Regions from separate parts of the Ruegeria sp. YTSA226 genome, predicted to be linked through region 1. Evidence: riboswitches for the same ligand, from Rfam matches in the RefSeq annotation. Region 1 holds a riboswitch; the other holds the start of a gene.
The links. A riboswitch is a leader RNA that binds a small molecule or an ion and turns the genes downstream of it on or off. The one in region 1 is predicted to bind cobalamin.

Region 1 (7,719 bases):
CGGTTGGAAATCGGCCTATCCGGTGGTGCAATGGAGCGTCACGTTATGATCGTCGCAGGCATCGGATTTTCCTCGACCGCTACGCTGGACAGCCTGCGCGCCGCCTATGATCAGGCGAGTGCCGGCCACGCTGTGGACGCGCTGGCCACAGTTGCCGACAAGGAAGGTCACGCCGCGCTGACAGATTTTGCCTCGACCATTGCCCTGCCGCTGCATTTCATTGCCCCCGCCGATCTGGCCGGGCAGCGCACCCTCACCTGCTCGACCCGCAGCCGCGCCACCTATGGCACCGGCAGCGTCGCCGAAGCATCCGCCCTTGCCGCCGCCGGAACTGGTGCGCGGCTGATCTCACCCAGACAGATTTCAGACGACCGGCTGGCCACCTGCGCCATCGCCATCGGAGGACAGACATGACCGTTCATTTCATTGGCGCCGGACCGGGTGCCGCCGACCTGCTGACCTTACGGGGGCGCGATATCATCGCCGCTTGCCCGGTCTGCCTATATGCGGGTTCGCTGGTGCCAGAGGAAATTCTGGACCATTGCCCCGACGACGCCAAGATCGTGAACACGGCGGCGATGGATCTGGATCAAATCATGGCCGAGATCGAGACCGCACATCAGGCCGGTCTGGATGTTGCGCGACTGCATTCCGGCGACCTGTCGGTCTGGTCGGCGATGGGCGAACAAATCCGCCGCCTCAAGGAATTGGGCATCCCGGTCAGCGTGACCCCCGGCGTGCCGTCTTTTGCCGCTGCGGCTGCATCATTGGGCACGGAACTGACCCTGCCCGGACTTGCGCAATCAGTGGTCCTGACCCGGACACCGGGACGCGCATCGTCGATGCCCGAGGGCGAGACGTTGGCGAATTTTGCGCGTACCGGGGCGACGCTGGCCATCCACCTGTCGATCGGCAATCTGGACACTGTTATCGCCGATCTGACCCCGGCCTATGGCGCCGAATGCCCGGTGGCCGTGGTCTACCGTGCCAGCTGGCCCGATGAGCGGATCATCCGTGCGACGCTGGCGACGCTGAAAGACACGCTGGACGAGAGCATCTCACGCACAGCGCTGATCATGGTGGGTCCAGCACTGGCTGGTGAAGGGTTTGACGAAAGCTGCCTGTATTCTAAGGATTACGACCGCCGGTATCGCCCGCAAAGCGCGGACAGCCCTTGGTCAAGCTGGAGCCATGGTGATGACTAACCCTCCGGGCATTCTGATTTCGGCACCGTCTTCGGGGACTGGCAAGACCACCGTGATGCTGGGCCTGCTGCGTGCGCTGGCCGAGGATGGCCTGACCGTCCAACCATTCAAAAGCGGCCCTGACTATATCGACCCGGCCTTTCACCGGGCGGCGGCTGGGCGCGCCTCGTTCAATCTGGACAGCTGGGCGATGGGCGATCCTCTGCTGAACGCAATATCGGCACAGGCTGACGGCGCGGATATCGTCGTAGCCGAAGGATCGATGGGTCTGTTCGACGGTGTCGCCAAACCCGGTGAGATTGGCCATGGTTCTAGCGCGGAAACCGCGCAGCGTATGGGCTGGCCTGTGGTGTTGGTTCTGGATGTCGGCGGTCAGGCGCAATCAGCTGCAGCCACGGCGCTGGGGTTTCGGATGTACAACCCCGACCTGCCCTTTGCCGGGGTAATTTTGAACCGCTGCGCCAGCCCGCGCCACGAGCGTCTGACCCGGTTGGGTATGGAACGTGCAGGCCTGCCGGTTCTGGGCGTTCTGCCACGACGCGGAGACCTGACACTTCCCGAGCGGCACTTAGGTTTGATCCAGGCAGTGGAACATCCCGATCTGGAAAGCGCTATTGTCGGCTATGCTGCGTTCCTGCGTGAACATGTCGATCTGGAGGCGATCAAGCGGGCGGCTTCCTCAAGCCCAGATAGGCCATCGTCAGCCGTGCCGCCGCGCCCTCCGGCGCAGCGGATCGCACTGGCCCGGGATGCTGCGTTTTCGTTCACCTATCCGCATTTGCTGGAAGGCTGGCGCACGGCGGGTGCAGAAATCCTACCGTTTTCACCACTGGCGAATGAAGCCCCTGCCCCGGATGCCGATCTGGTCTGGCTGCCGGGTGGGTATCCCGAGTTGCACGCAGGCACATTGGCCGCCGCCAACACCTTCCAGACTGGGCTGCGCAAACATGCCGAGACAAGACCTGTGCATGGCGAATGCGGGGGCTACATGGCGCTGGGTCAGGCGTTGATCGACAAAGAGGGTGCCCGGCACGAAATGGCGGGCCTTCTGGGCCTTGTGACCTCCTATGAAAAGCGCAAGTTCAACCTGGGTTATCGCAAGGCGGAATTATTGGCCCCAATGGCCGGATTTGCCGAAGGCACAGCGCTACGCGGGCATGAGTTCCACTATTCCTCGATCATCGAACAGCCTGACGCCCCGCTGGCGCGCGTGTTCGACGCCGAAGGCGCGGAAGGCCCGCAAACCGGATCGGTGCGAAACAATGTCACCGGGACATTCTTTCATCTGATCGCCGAGGCCTCGGCATGAGTGGTTTTGTGTCCTTCATCGGTTCAGGCCCCGGCGACCCGGAATTGCTGACGCTGAAGGCGGTGGACCGGATGCAGAAAGCTGATGCGGTGCTGTTTGATGACCTCAGCAGTGGCCCGATCCTGAGCCACGCGCGTGAGGATGCCGATCTGGTTGGGGTCGGCAAACGCGCCGGGCGCCCCTCGCCCAAGCAGGATCACGTCAGCCGCTTGTTGGTCGAATATGCACAAACCGGTCAGCATGTTGTGCGGTTGAAATCCGGTGATGGCGGCATGTTCGGCCGGCTTGAAGAAGAACTGGTGGCCCTGCAAGAGGCCGGGATCGACTATGAAATCATCCCCGGCATCCCCTCGGCGGTAGCGGCGGCGGCAGCGGCGGGCATTCCGCTGACCCGGCGACTGACCGCGCGGCGTGTCCAGTTCGTCACCGGCCACGATGTCAGCGGCAAACTGCCCGAAGATCTGAACCTGGCAGCTCTGGCTGATCCACAGGCTACGACCGTCGTGTTTATGGGCAAGCGCACCTTTCCCCTCTTGGTCGGGGCCTTACATTCCCACGGCCTTTCGCTGGATACACCTGCATTGATGGCCGAATCCGTCTCGACCCCCGAACAAAAGCTGCAACGCTCGACCATCGGTGCCTTGTCGCAGCAGTTGGAAACGGAGATCGGCACCGCCCCGGCCCTGATCCTGTATGGACCTCTGGCAGAGTTCGAAAATGATTGACCTGACGCTGATCGGTATTGGCACCGGCAACCCGGATCATGTGACATTTCAAGGGGCGCAGGCGATCCGTTCGGCGGACCTGATCCTGATCCCCCGCAAGGGCGAAAACAAGGCCGATCTGGCAGGGCTGCGCGAGCAGATCATCGCTCAGGTCGCGGATACTCCTCCGCAAATCGCGTATTTCGACATTCCCAAACGCCGTGCCGATGATGGCTATTTACGCGGAGTGGACGAATGGCACGACGCGATTGCATTGCGCTGGCAGGAGGCCATCGCAGCCCACCCGAAGGCCCGTCATGTGGCGCTGCTGATCTGGGGGGATCCGTCGCTGTATGACAGTTCGCTGCGAATCGCGGCACGTTTGACCCCTCAGCCAGAAACACGCGTGATTCCCGGCATCACAGCGCTGCAAGCGCTGACGGCGGCCCATGCGATTCCGATCAACGAACTGGGCGCGCCCTATATCGTCACAACTGGTCGTCGCATCCGGGACGAAGGATGGCCGGAAACCGCAGAAAACGTGGCGGTGATGCTGGATGGTGAATGTTCATTCCAAAACCTGGACATGGAAGACTTGGACATTTGGTGGGGCGCATATGTCGGCATGAAAGAGGAAATCCTGATCAAAGGCCCTTTGGCCGAGGTTGCGCAGCAGATTCTGGACCGCCGCGCCCATGCCCGTGCCGACCATGGTTGGATCATGGATATTTATTTGCTGAAAAAGCGCATAATCTGACACAATACGTCGCAAATGATGATTGCACCGCCACAGCTATAGCGGCTAAATGGGGGTGTCTGGTCCTGCCGGAGAAATCCGGATGCTAAGAGGGAATTTGGTGCGACTGCCTCGGTGGTCAACTCCAAAGCCGCCCCCGCGACTGTAAGCGGAGAGCCCCTGTTCAACCAGCCACTCCCGGTTCTCCGGGGGGAAGGCGAACAGAGGCATCGACCCGCAAGCCAGGAGACCTGCCAGGCGCAAAAACGAAACACCGGCCGTCGGGTGCGGCGGCAGAGGAGAATACAAAATGGCAACACAAACGAAAACAGCATCCGCCGCGCGTACAGGCTTTGTTCCGGTCATGTTTGCAGTGGTTCTGGGTCTGGGCCTCATTACGCTGACCGGTCACGTTCAGGCAGCGGCCCTGCATGATGCAGCGCATGACGTGCGTCACGCGACCGGCTTCCCCTGCCACTAAGACCGTGTTCAGTCGTATATTGACCAGCGCGTTGTTCGCTGGTGCTGCAGCGGGGCTGATTGCCGCCTTGCTGCAGTTGGTATTTGTGCAACCAGTATTGTTGCATGCCGAGCTTTATGAATCCGGAGAGCTGGTGCATTTCGGGGCCGAGACCGTATCGGCTCATCCCGAGCTGCCGCGCATGTTCTCTGAACTGACGCGTGATGCGCTGAGTGTCATCTTTACCATGCTGACCTATACCGGCTATGCGCTGGTGATGGTTGCGCTGATGTCGGTAGCCGAAGGTCAAGGGCATCAGATTGATGGCCGGACCGGCGTTCTTTGGGGGTTGGCCGGATTTATCGCTTTCCACCTTGCACCAGGTTTCACCCTTGCGCCCGAAGTGCCGGGTGTCGCGGCAGCCGATGTCTATGCGCGTCAGGTCTGGTGGTTCGCAACAGTTGCAGCAGCCCTTGTCGCCATGTGGTTGATCGCCTTTGGAGGTAACCTGATCAGCTATGTGATCGCCGCGGTACTTCTGTTGGTGCCACATCTTATCGGTGCACCCGAGCCCGATGTTTTCACCGGCCCTGTGCCGACTGAAATTGGAGCGTTGTTCGCGGCACGAGCTTTTGGAATCGGTCTGGTTGCATGGGTTCTGGTTGGCGCGTTCGCTGGCTATTTCTGGCAGAAAGAAGCGCAACATTCCGAAGCAACGGCCTGATCGCACTTAGATTGAACGCGCCGGGTGTAAACTTGGCGCGTTTCCCTATGTTTTCAAGGAAATACAATGACCCGTTCACTTGCTCTATTCGTGATCGGTCTGGTCTTTGGCGGCGGTGCAGGATTTGTAATTGCTGCTGCAAATGGCGTCACATTTGATGGCCACGACCATTCTGATCCGTCTCTTCACGGAGCCTCACACACTGAGACCATGGCCCACGATCATTCCACGGCCCTGAACCTACCGGCAGGCACAGATGCACCTACACTGGACATCGCACTGACACAGGATCCTATGTCTGGCTGGAACCTGCATGTCATGCCAAAAAACTTTACCTTCGCACCGCAGAACGCATCGACCGCAGACATGGCGGGCGAAGGGCACGCGCATGTTTACATCAACGGAGAAAAGCTCGCCCGGCTTTACGGCAGTTGGATGCACATTGATCAGTTGCCCAAAGGCGAGGTCGAGGTTTCGGTTTCGCTGAATTCCAACAGCCATAGCCCGCTTTCGGTAGATAACGTGCCGGTTCGTGCTGCGGTTACGGTTCAGGTCGATTAAAGCGCCGGGATACGCGCACGCAAACACATCCGAAGCCGCCCGCAGGGTCGGGCGTCTTCGATCCAACCCTGGGGGCTGTTCAGGTAAGTACGGCAAGTTTCAGCGATATCCGCAGCATCCGCCACCACATCGACACCCGAAAACACATAAGATGCGCGCCCCAGCGACTGTATAGCCAGCGTCGTGGGTTCCGCGCAGCTGCTGAAACAGGCGTGTTCGCTCAATTCGACCTGATCCGTCAATCCAGCCCTTTTCAGTGCGTCCTTCACAGCCTGCACCTCGGCCGCCCGATCGCGTGCGGTGCCACAGGTTTTGCAGATCATCAGGCGCATCCGATCCAGACCTTTCCCTTCGTCCTGCGCCCGTTTCTGCGGCTTTAAGCGGCGCGGCGCAATCCCGAATGCGCACAAGATTGTGAGTGCGGCGTTCTCACATTTCTGGCAGGATTCCTGCAGACACCTTAAAAGGAGGCCTCTGGATGAAACTGCTTTGGACCGTCTTCGCCCTGCTGGCCCTGCCCGCCTGGGCCGACGAACCGCTCTCGGGATGGGCCGTGTATCCAACGGGCAAAAGCTATGATGAATTAGTCTCGGACACCAAATCGGCGGTTAAGGCAAACGGTCTGATCGTGGTCACGCAGGCCGGCCCCACCAAAGCCGCCGCCGCGCGGGGAATTACAATCCCAGGCAATCTGGTGATCGGCGCCTTCAACAATGACTATGCGGTGCGCGTGCTGGAAACCTCGGTGCGCGCAATGATCGAAGCACCGATCCGGTTTTACGTGACCGAAAACGAAGACGGCACCGCCACCCTATCCTATAAAACGCCCAGCTTTGTATTCGCGCCCTATATCTATGAGGGCGGAGACCCCCTGAGGGACATTGCCCAGGAATTGGATGACACCTTTCAGATCGTGGCCGAAGCCGCTGTCAAATAGTCACACTGGCGTGATGCGCCTTGCGTCCGGGTCTGTCCTCCGCAATCTGCGTTGAAACAGTTTTCGGAGCTATACTGATGCAGGACTCGACGCCCCGCGCTGCGGACATTCTGGCCCAACGGCTTTATGAGGCTGGCTGCCGCCACGCTTTTGGCATGCCAGGTGGCGAGGTGCTGACCCTAGTGGATGCGTTGGAAAAGGCGGGGATAACCTTTCACCTGACCAAACACGAGAACGCGGCCGGCTTTATGGCCGAGGCGGTGCATCACCGCGACGGCGCCCCAGCCATTCTGGTGGCCACACTCGGTCCAGGCGCGATGAACGGGATCAATGTGGTCGCCAATGCGTTGCAGGACCGGGTGCCAATGATCGTGCTGACCGGCTGTGTCGACGCAGATGAGGCGCTGACATACACCCATCAGGTCATGGATCACGCACGGGTCTATCGCTCGATCACCAAAGGGACGTTCATGCTGACCGCCAAAGGCGCGGATATTATCGCAGACAAAGCGGTGTCGCTGGCCAATCAACCGCGCCCAGGACCGGTGCATATCGACGTGCCGATTTCGGTTGCGGATGCGCCTGTGACCGATGTCAAACGCCGCCGTCTTGTCAAACCTGCCGCCGTCGCGCCCGAGGGGGATTGCGTTGAAAAAGCCCGCCGCTGGGTGGCACAGGCCGAACGGCCCATCGCGATTATCGGCCTGGATGTTCTATACGACGACTCGCGCAATGTGGTGCAGGCGTTCCTTGAACATTTTGGCATTCCTTTTGTGACAACCTACAAGGCCAAGGGCGTGGTTCCCGAGGATCATCCACTGTGCCTTGGCGGCGCGGGCCTGTCGCCGCTTGCTGACACCCATCTGGTGCCGCTGGTTGAACAGGCCGATCTGGTGTTGTGTCTGGGCTATGACCCGATCGAAATGCGCCCTGGCTGGCGCGAGATATGGGACCCCGAAGAAAAGCGCGTCATCGACATTTCGGCGGTTCCGAACGATCACTACATGCATCAGGCCGGGTTGAACCTGGTGGCTGATACCGGTGCGACCCTCGAGGCCGTTGCAAAGGGCAACCCTGCCCGCG
Region 2 (7,719 bases), on a different contig from region 1:
GTCAGATCCGGAAGGAAGCAGCCACAACGAGCCCCGCTTGGGTCGATGTCCAACCTCTCACTTACGCGCAACGACTGCCGCAGGAGGGACTTTATGATTGTAGCAATGACCCTTCGGGCAGAGCGTTTCCGGGACTAACCCCCGCTTTTGCCTGAACACGTTACCGATGGGTGCGCGCCTGCCACCCTGATGGTTTCCTGTATCTGAACACAGGCAGAACAATGTCCAAAACACTTTCGGACCTGGGATGGTCCTCTCATTTTGCAGCCCAACATGCTGTGAACCCTACCTGCACACCGCATCGCATCAACGCCGTCCATCGTGATCGCCTGATCGGCCTGAATGCGCTTGGCGGCACATCTGATCTGACCCCTGACCGATCAACCGGCGAATTTGCGGTTGGCGATTGGGTCCTTGCGGATGATCAAAACCGCATTCGGCATCTTTTGGAGCGCAAAAGCCTCTTGCAACGCCGGGCCGCAGGCACCGGTGCGCAGGTTCAGCTGATCGCGGCGAATGTGGATGTGCAGTATATCGTCAGTTCCTGCAATGCCGATTTCAATCTGGCACGGCTTGAGCGTTATCTGGCGCTGGCGCATCAGGCCGGGTGCTATCCGGTTGTTGTCCTGACCAAGGCCGACAGCTGCCCTGACCCAGAGAGCTATGCCAGTCAGGCCAGTTCGCTGGCTCGGTTTCTGACCGTTCTAACCGTCAACGCGCTGGAGGCGTCAGAGATTCATCCGATCCTGTCCTGGTGCCCTGCCGGGCAAACTGCTGCTTTGGTCGGCTCATCCGGTGTCGGCAAAACCACATTGGCGAACGCCATGACTGGTCAGGCCGGGGCAACGGCGGGGATCCGCGAGGATGACGCACGGGGTCGCCACACCACGACCCATCGTGCGCTTCACCCGATGCGAAACGGGGGGTGGCTGATTGATACGCCAGGAATGCGCGCCCTGCGTTTGATGGATGCCCAAGACGGCGTGGATGAGGTTTTCTCAGACCTTCTGGAATTGGCTGCGACCTGCCGGTTTTCAGATTGCCAGCATCAGGCCGAACCCGGTTGCGCCGTGCAAGAGGCGATTGCCGATGGCCTGCTCTCGCCGGACCGGCTGGAACGCTGGAACAAGCTGCGGCGCGAGGATCAGAGGAACTCTGAAACCCTTGCGCAATCCCGGGCGCGCGACAAAGCCTTTGGTAAAATGGTGCGGTCTGTCATGCATGACAAAAAGTCTCGCAACAGACCCTAACGGGGACGGAAAAGCGCGTCTTCAGGCAATCAACCGGGGCCAAAGCGCCTGATTTCTGCGGGCAAAGGCACCGATATGACCGATCTCGGGCACTCCGATCTCTTTCGGAGACAGCAGATGCCGCCGCGCCTTTGGTCCATACAGATCGGCAAGCCGCCAGACAGCGTCTGGCGGCACCATCTGGTCGTCCTCGAAGGTGAACAGGTCCACCGGCGTATTCGATTGCGCCCATCTCGCTTCGGGCAGAGCGTCACCGATCTGCGGCACATAATTCTGCGGCGCCGTGCACCAGCTACGCCATTGCCAATAGACCGGACCAGGCAAATCGGCACCGATCCCCACAGCTTTGCCCGGCAGATACCCCAGTGCATTCACTGCCAGACGCCCATGCACATGCCAGAACATCCACGCCAGCCCGCGATAGGGCCAGGGATGGTCGGACAGAGTAACCAGCCCCGAACATACACAGATCATCCGGTCGATCTGATCAATGTCTGGCTGCACCGGCCCCAGCAAGCCGCCAAGGGAATGACCGATGCTCCACTGCAAAGCGTCCGGGAACCGCCTGCGCATCTCAGCCCGTGCGGCGGGCATGTCGACCAAGGCCCAATCCGCCATGGTCACCTCGGAGGTTTTGAGTTTGTCGCGCAGCGAATGCCCGAAATCGCTGTAGTCATAGGTCAAACAGGCAATACCCTGTTCGGCGGCCAGCCAACGGGCAAAATGCTGGTAATATTCGCGCGGCACTGCAGTTGCGCTGTGAATCACCACGGCGATCTTCGGCTCGGTTGCAGGCAGATACAGCCGTGCCGACAGGCTGGCAGAGCCTGAGGCAAAGTCAAAGTCAAAGTCCTTAGTCTGGACGCAGGGCGTGGTATCAAGCATGGCGCCTCCGACAAATTCTGAACTACTCGGTTCACTCAACAATCGGCCCGATTTCGGCCACCAGAGTCAAGATTTCATCAAGATGACCAAACGTCCGGTTTGCACCCCAACAGGTGGCTTGACTCGGGGTCTGCATAGCCGCTAGCGATGTGGTGATGGTTCTTGCCCCGGAAATGGGGCGGGATGAAAAGGGAACACGGTGCGGTCTGCCCCGGCGATGCCGGAAAGGGCCAACTCCGCGACTGCCCCCGCAACTGTAAGCGGTGAGCAATGCCGAAATACCACTGGCCCCAGGGCTGGGAAGGTCGGCAAAGCGACGACCCGCAAGTCAGGAGACCTGCCATCGTATCGAAACCGAAACTCGGGCGGGGTGTCCGGGCAGGTCGTCAGCGCGCTGTCACACCTGATCCTCACCCTTCGTCCTGCGCGCGGAGGGCGCATTATGATCTGGAAGACAAAAACACACGAATTCACCGCAACCGTCTGTCAGAGGACCGGGAAACCCTGCCCCGCCCTTGCCCGAATGGCACGCGCCATGGCCGAGGCGATGGCGACGGCAAGGCCTGCGACATCCAAAACATTCGAGGTCGAAGGTACCAGCGATCTGACCCATTGCACCGAAGGCTGCACGGCCCGTTTTCGGGCCCAATCAGAACAGATCAGGGTCTATTGCGGCACCAGCACAGACACGCCGACAGAAAAGCTGGACGCCTATGGCGACATGATATTCGGGCCGGAGTTCACCCAGAAATCCGCTGGTTTTCTGTCAGAACCACCCTGTGCGATGCTCGACGTTTCGACCCTGCCGCCGCGCAGCGACAGTATTCCGTATCAAGTGTCTGCCTGATTCAGGGAAGGGTTCGGGCCGGCAACCCGGCCCAGTCCTTTTGCGCGTCGGTTTCCACCGCGCAGGGCCGAACCGCACGCAACCGCCGAAGCGCTTGGTCAGGCGCTTCGCCGCATTCCACCATTAGCCGCATCACAACCATCCCCGAGCGTCCGCACCCACCGCGGCAATGCACCAGCACCTTGCCGCCACTGGCAAGGACATGTTGGGCGGCGGCGCTGGCTTGCGGCCAAAGCGCCTCAACCTCAGGCGTGGGGACGCCGAAATCGCGGATTGGAAGGTGAACCCAGGCAATCCGTTCGCACTGCAGGTCCGCCTCGAATGACAGCCCGCCGGAATGCTGGAACTCATCCGAGGTCGTCATCGAGATGACCAGGTCCGGCGCCCAATCCCGGATTACTGCGAAATCCCCAGCATAATCGCCCGTGACACCCGGCAGTGGGCACAGAGCGATCTGCCCTTTGCCCAATCCAAGAGGGTGAATTACAAAACTCTCCAACACAGCTCCTTTTCCTGCATCACCACATGGGGCTGAAGCCCCTCATGATTTACCGGCTCTGATGCAACTTGCCAAAACGAAATTCCTTTTCGCGCGCGGTGGACGCGGGCGGCGGGGGTCTCTACGCTGCAAACCTGACACGAATCCAACAGAGCAGACATGACCGACACGCCCAGCCCCGCCTATCAGGTTCTCGCGCGAAAATACCGCCCGGAAACTTTTGCTGACCTCGTCGGTCAGGACGCAATGGTGCGCACGCTGAAAAACGCGTTCGAGGCCGACCGGATTGCACAAGCCTTCATCATGACCGGCATCCGCGGTACGGGTAAGACAACCACGGCCCGGATCATCGCCAAGGGCATGAATTGCATTGGCCCCGATGGCGAAGGCAAGCCCACGACCGAACCCTGCGGCCAGTGCGAACATTGCGTCGCCATCATGGAAGGCCGCCACGTCGATGTGATGGAAATGGACGCCGCCAGCCGAACCGGCGTGAATGATATCCGCGAAATCATCGACTCGGTCCGATACCGCGCCGCCAGTGCGCGCTATAAGATCTACATCATCGACGAGGTTCACATGCTTTCGACCAGCGCATTCAACGCGCTGCTCAAGACGTTGGAAGAACCTCCTGCGCATGTGAAGTTCATCTTTGCCACGACCGAAATCCGCAAAGTCCCGGTGACTGTTCTGTCGCGGTGCCAACGATTTGACCTGCGCCGGATCGAACCCGAGGACATGATTGGCCTGCTCAATAAGATCGCAGCGGCTGAGAAGGCACAGATCGCGGAGGATGCCCTGGCGCTGATCACCCGCGCGGCCGAAGGGTCGGCGCGCGACGCAACTTCGCTGCTGGATCAGGCAATCAGCCATGGGGCCGGTGAAACCAGCGCCGATCAGGTGCGCGCGATGCTGGGTCTGGCCGACCGGGGCCGGGTATTGGACTTGATGGAAATGATCCTGCGAGGGGATGCAGCAAGCGCGCTGACTGAATTGGGCGGGCAATATGCCGAAGGGGCCGATCCGCTATCCGTGCTGCGTGACCTGGCCGAAATCACGCACTGGGTTTCGGTTGTGAAGATCACGCCAGACGCAGCCGAGGACCCGACGGTTTCCCCTGATGAACGTGCCCGTGGTCAGCAAATGGCCGAGGCCCTGCCAATGCGCGTTTTGACCCGGATGTGGCAGATGTTGCTGAAAGCGCTGGAAGAGGTATCGGCCGCGCCAAATGCCATGATGGCTGCTGAAATGGCCGTTATCCGCCTGACCCATGTTGCCGACTTGCCCAGCCCCGAAGAGCTGATCAAGCGCCTGCAGGACAACCCGCCACCGCCTCCGAATGGTGGTCCGGGCGGTGGTATGGCCGTGCCCTCTCAGGCTCCGGTACCAGCGGCATCATCTTCTTACGTGTCCGCAACTAGCAGCCCCGCCGGCGCGCCTTCGGCGGCTCTGGCCCATGATATCCAATCGGCGCTGGCACGGTATCCGAGTTTTGACCACGTGGTTGAATTGATCCGCACCAATCGGGATGTGAAACTTCTGGTCGAGGTCGAAAACGGGGTGCGGCTGGTTTCTTACCAACCGGGGCGGATCGAATTCACCCCGACACAGAACGCACCCACAGATCTGGCAGCGAGACTGGGTTCGTCGCTGCAACGATGGACTGGCAACCGCTGGGCTGTGTCGATTGTGGCCGATGGTGAGGTTGCGACCATCGCCGAGATTCGAGACGCCGCCGAGCTGGCGTTGAAAGCAGAGGCTGAGAAACACCCGTTGGTTCAGGCGGTGCTCATGCAATTTCCGAAAGCACGCATCAAGCGGATTGAAACACCGGAAGAACGTGCCGCCAAAGTGGAAACCGAGGCGCTGCCCGAGGTCGAAGACGAATGGGACCCGTTCGAGGAAGACTGAAACCGTCCCATCTGACCCAACTGGAAACCTCCCGGGCCCAACGGGAGGAAAGGTCTGGCCAAAGGCCTTGACGACGGGCGGGAGCCAGCTCGGCCCTTGTGCCGCGCCGACCGCGCCCGTATTTAGGCGTCAAACCGAATATTAGGAGAATACCGATGCTCAAAGGACTCGGCGGCCTGGGTGACATGGCCAAGATGATGAAATCCGCGCAGGATCTACAGACCAAGATGACGGATATGCAGGAAGAGCTGAATACCATCATGGTTGTCGGCGAATCCGGTGCAGGGCTGGTCAAGGCAACAGCCACGGCCAAGGGAGAGCTGAAAGGTCTCGATATCGACCCGTCAATCTTTAACGGCGACGACAAGGAAGTGGTCGAAGATCTGATCCTGGCCGCCGTCAAAGATGCTCAGGCCAAGGCCGCAGAACGGTCGCAGGCTGAGATGGCTAAGCTGACCGAAGGTATGGGCCTGCCCGCAGACATCAAGCTGCCGTTCTGATAGGCACTCCTGACGAAATACCGGCCGGGCCCAACTGCCCGGCCCTTATGCAGGAGCAAGCGCAGTGAGTTCGAACAGCGATATCGACAATCTGATCGACCTGATGGCCAAACTGCCAGGCCTCGGCCCACGTTCGGCCCGTCGCGCAGTGCTGCATTTGATCCGCAAACGCGCCCTTCTGCTGACACCGCTTGCGGACGCGATGCAACAGGTTGCCATCACTGCCCGTGAGTGCCTGAATTGCGGCAATGTAGGCACTTCGGATATCTGCGACATCTGCGATAGCGAAGTCCGCGCGACCGGAGAGCTGTGCGTCGTCGAAGACGTCGCCGACCTTTGGGCGATGGAACGCGCAGCGGTTTTCAAAGGCCGCTATCACGTGCTGGGCGGCACCTTGTCGGCATTAGATGGAGTCGGCCCGGATGAGCTGCGCATTCCTCGCCTCAAGGATCGGGTCACAGCCGAGGGGATCACCGAAGTCATTCTGGCGCTGAACGCCACTGTCGATGGCCAGACCACCGCGCACTATATAGCCGATCAACTGGACGGGCAGGTGCGCCTGACCTCGCTGGCGCAGGGCGTGCCGATTGGCGGCGAGTTGGACTACCTGGATGACGGGACGATTACGGCGGCGCTGAGGGCGCGGAAGGAGTTGTAGTTGAGCTTCGACACTTGGTCGAATTCAAATATCAAGTTTACACAAATACTGTATCCAGCCTAACATTCTACGCATCGATTAAGCAGATTTAGAATGCGTTTTTCATATGTTGAGATATATATTGAAGGCCCTGTTCGGATCATCGCGCAAACGATCTAGGGTGGTGCCTTTCCAACCAACTAAACGACCTGCGATCACCGGAGCACGACCGGTTCCGTCAAAGCAGCCGCCCTCGGCTTATCCAACCACACGGACTCTCAAAGGCAAGTGCCACGTAATCGACGGCGACACGATCGTGATAAGCGGCACCAAGAGCAGGGTTGCCGGAATCGATGCGCCCGAGCTTGAGCATCCCTGGGGCAAGAAATCCAAGTTTGCGCTGATTAAGATGTGCAAAGGCATGGTGATCACAGCCGAAATCAAAGAAGAGGTTTCCTACGATCGGATCGTCGCCAAGTGCACGCTTCCAGATGGTACTGATGTCGCCGCAGAATTGGTTAAACTTGGACTGGCTCTGGACTGGCCCAAGTTTTCCGGCGGTGAATACGCGCATTTAGAGCCAGGCGATGCGCGAAAGAAACTCTGGCGGGCAGCCGCACGCCAAAAGGGAAACATGCGCGCGTTCCATTCCGAAGTAAAACCGAAACGCAATTCCGACTAGCTTTATGGTATCGCAGTGGCCCTGAGGACTTTGGAATAGCAAGGTAGGCCTTAGCCTCGGCACGATCTGGCTATTGAACAGGATGCGGTGGCAACAACGTAGAAGTTGCGATTACCCACCATCTCGCCTTTACCGCAAACCCTAACGAATCGGATCAAAAAGCGCGTCTTTGGCCGCGCAGTCCTTGATCACATCCCGGCCACACGGCACCGGATCAAGATCGCGCGACAGGCACAGGCGCACCTCTTCGATATAGCCCTGTTTGCAGGTGACGGTGATCATGTCGCGCTCCAGCCCCGGATTGGCCATTAGAAACGCCTCTTCCACGACAGATGCGGGCAGTTTCACAGATGCGTCCAACTGGCGGAACACCTTTGGGCGCTCGACCGACCCATAGGCCTGCCGCGACAAGGTGAAATAGTCCGAAGCGCTTAGGCCCGAGCAGGTGCCGTGCTTCTTCCACTGATGCCAGGCAAGACCGGAACTGCCCTGAATATCTTCCATTTCA

Region 2: it holds a riboswitch for cobalamin, as region 1 does, so the genes downstream of both, AC2FFF_RS11155 (hypothetical protein) here and AC2FFF_RS02895 (CbtB domain-containing protein) in region 1, are expected to answer to the same signal.

The regions. Positions count from the first base shown of each region.
Region 1 covers NZ_JBXWMQ010000002.1:52,657-60,375, reverse strand. The annotation lists gene cbiE (precorrin-6y C5,15-methyltransferase (decarboxylating) subunit CbiE) at 1-49, shown strand, start outside; gene AC2FFF_RS02920 (cobalamin biosynthesis protein) at 46-414, shown strand; gene cobM (precorrin-4 C(11)-methyltransferase) at 411-1,205, shown strand; gene AC2FFF_RS02910 (cobyrinic acid a,c-diamide synthase CobB) at 1,192-2,514, shown strand; gene cobA (uroporphyrinogen-III C-methyltransferase) at 2,511-3,239, shown strand; gene cobF (precorrin-6A synthase (deacetylating)) at 3,232-3,975, shown strand; cobalamin riboswitch at 4,019-4,227, shown strand; gene AC2FFF_RS02895 (CbtB domain-containing protein) at 4,265-4,435, shown strand; gene AC2FFF_RS02890 (CbtA family protein) at 4,440-5,138, shown strand; gene AC2FFF_RS02885 (hypothetical protein) at 5,205-5,699, shown strand; gene AC2FFF_RS02880 (DUF1636 family protein) at 5,696-6,109, opposite strand; gene AC2FFF_RS02875 (DUF302 domain-containing protein) at 6,178-6,636, shown strand; gene AC2FFF_RS02870 (thiamine pyrophosphate-binding protein) at 6,714-7,719, shown strand, end outside.
Region 2 covers NZ_JBXWMQ010000006.1:133,717-141,435, reverse strand. The annotation lists RNA gene ffs (signal recognition particle sRNA small type) at 1-63, shown strand, start outside; gene rsgA (ribosome small subunit-dependent GTPase A) at 222-1,250, shown strand; gene AC2FFF_RS11160 (alpha/beta hydrolase family protein) at 1,272-2,135, opposite strand; cobalamin riboswitch at 2,275-2,494, shown strand; gene AC2FFF_RS11155 (hypothetical protein) at 2,578-2,982, shown strand; gene AC2FFF_RS11150 (protein-tyrosine phosphatase family protein) at 2,984-3,484, opposite strand; gene AC2FFF_RS11145 (DNA polymerase III subunit gamma/tau) at 3,641-5,392, shown strand; gene AC2FFF_RS11140 (YbaB/EbfC family nucleoid-associated protein) at 5,548-5,892, shown strand; gene recR (recombination mediator RecR) at 5,957-6,550, shown strand; gene AC2FFF_RS11130 (thermonuclease family protein) at 6,714-7,211, shown strand; gene AC2FFF_RS11125 (ribonuclease T2 family protein) at 7,353-7,719, opposite strand, start outside.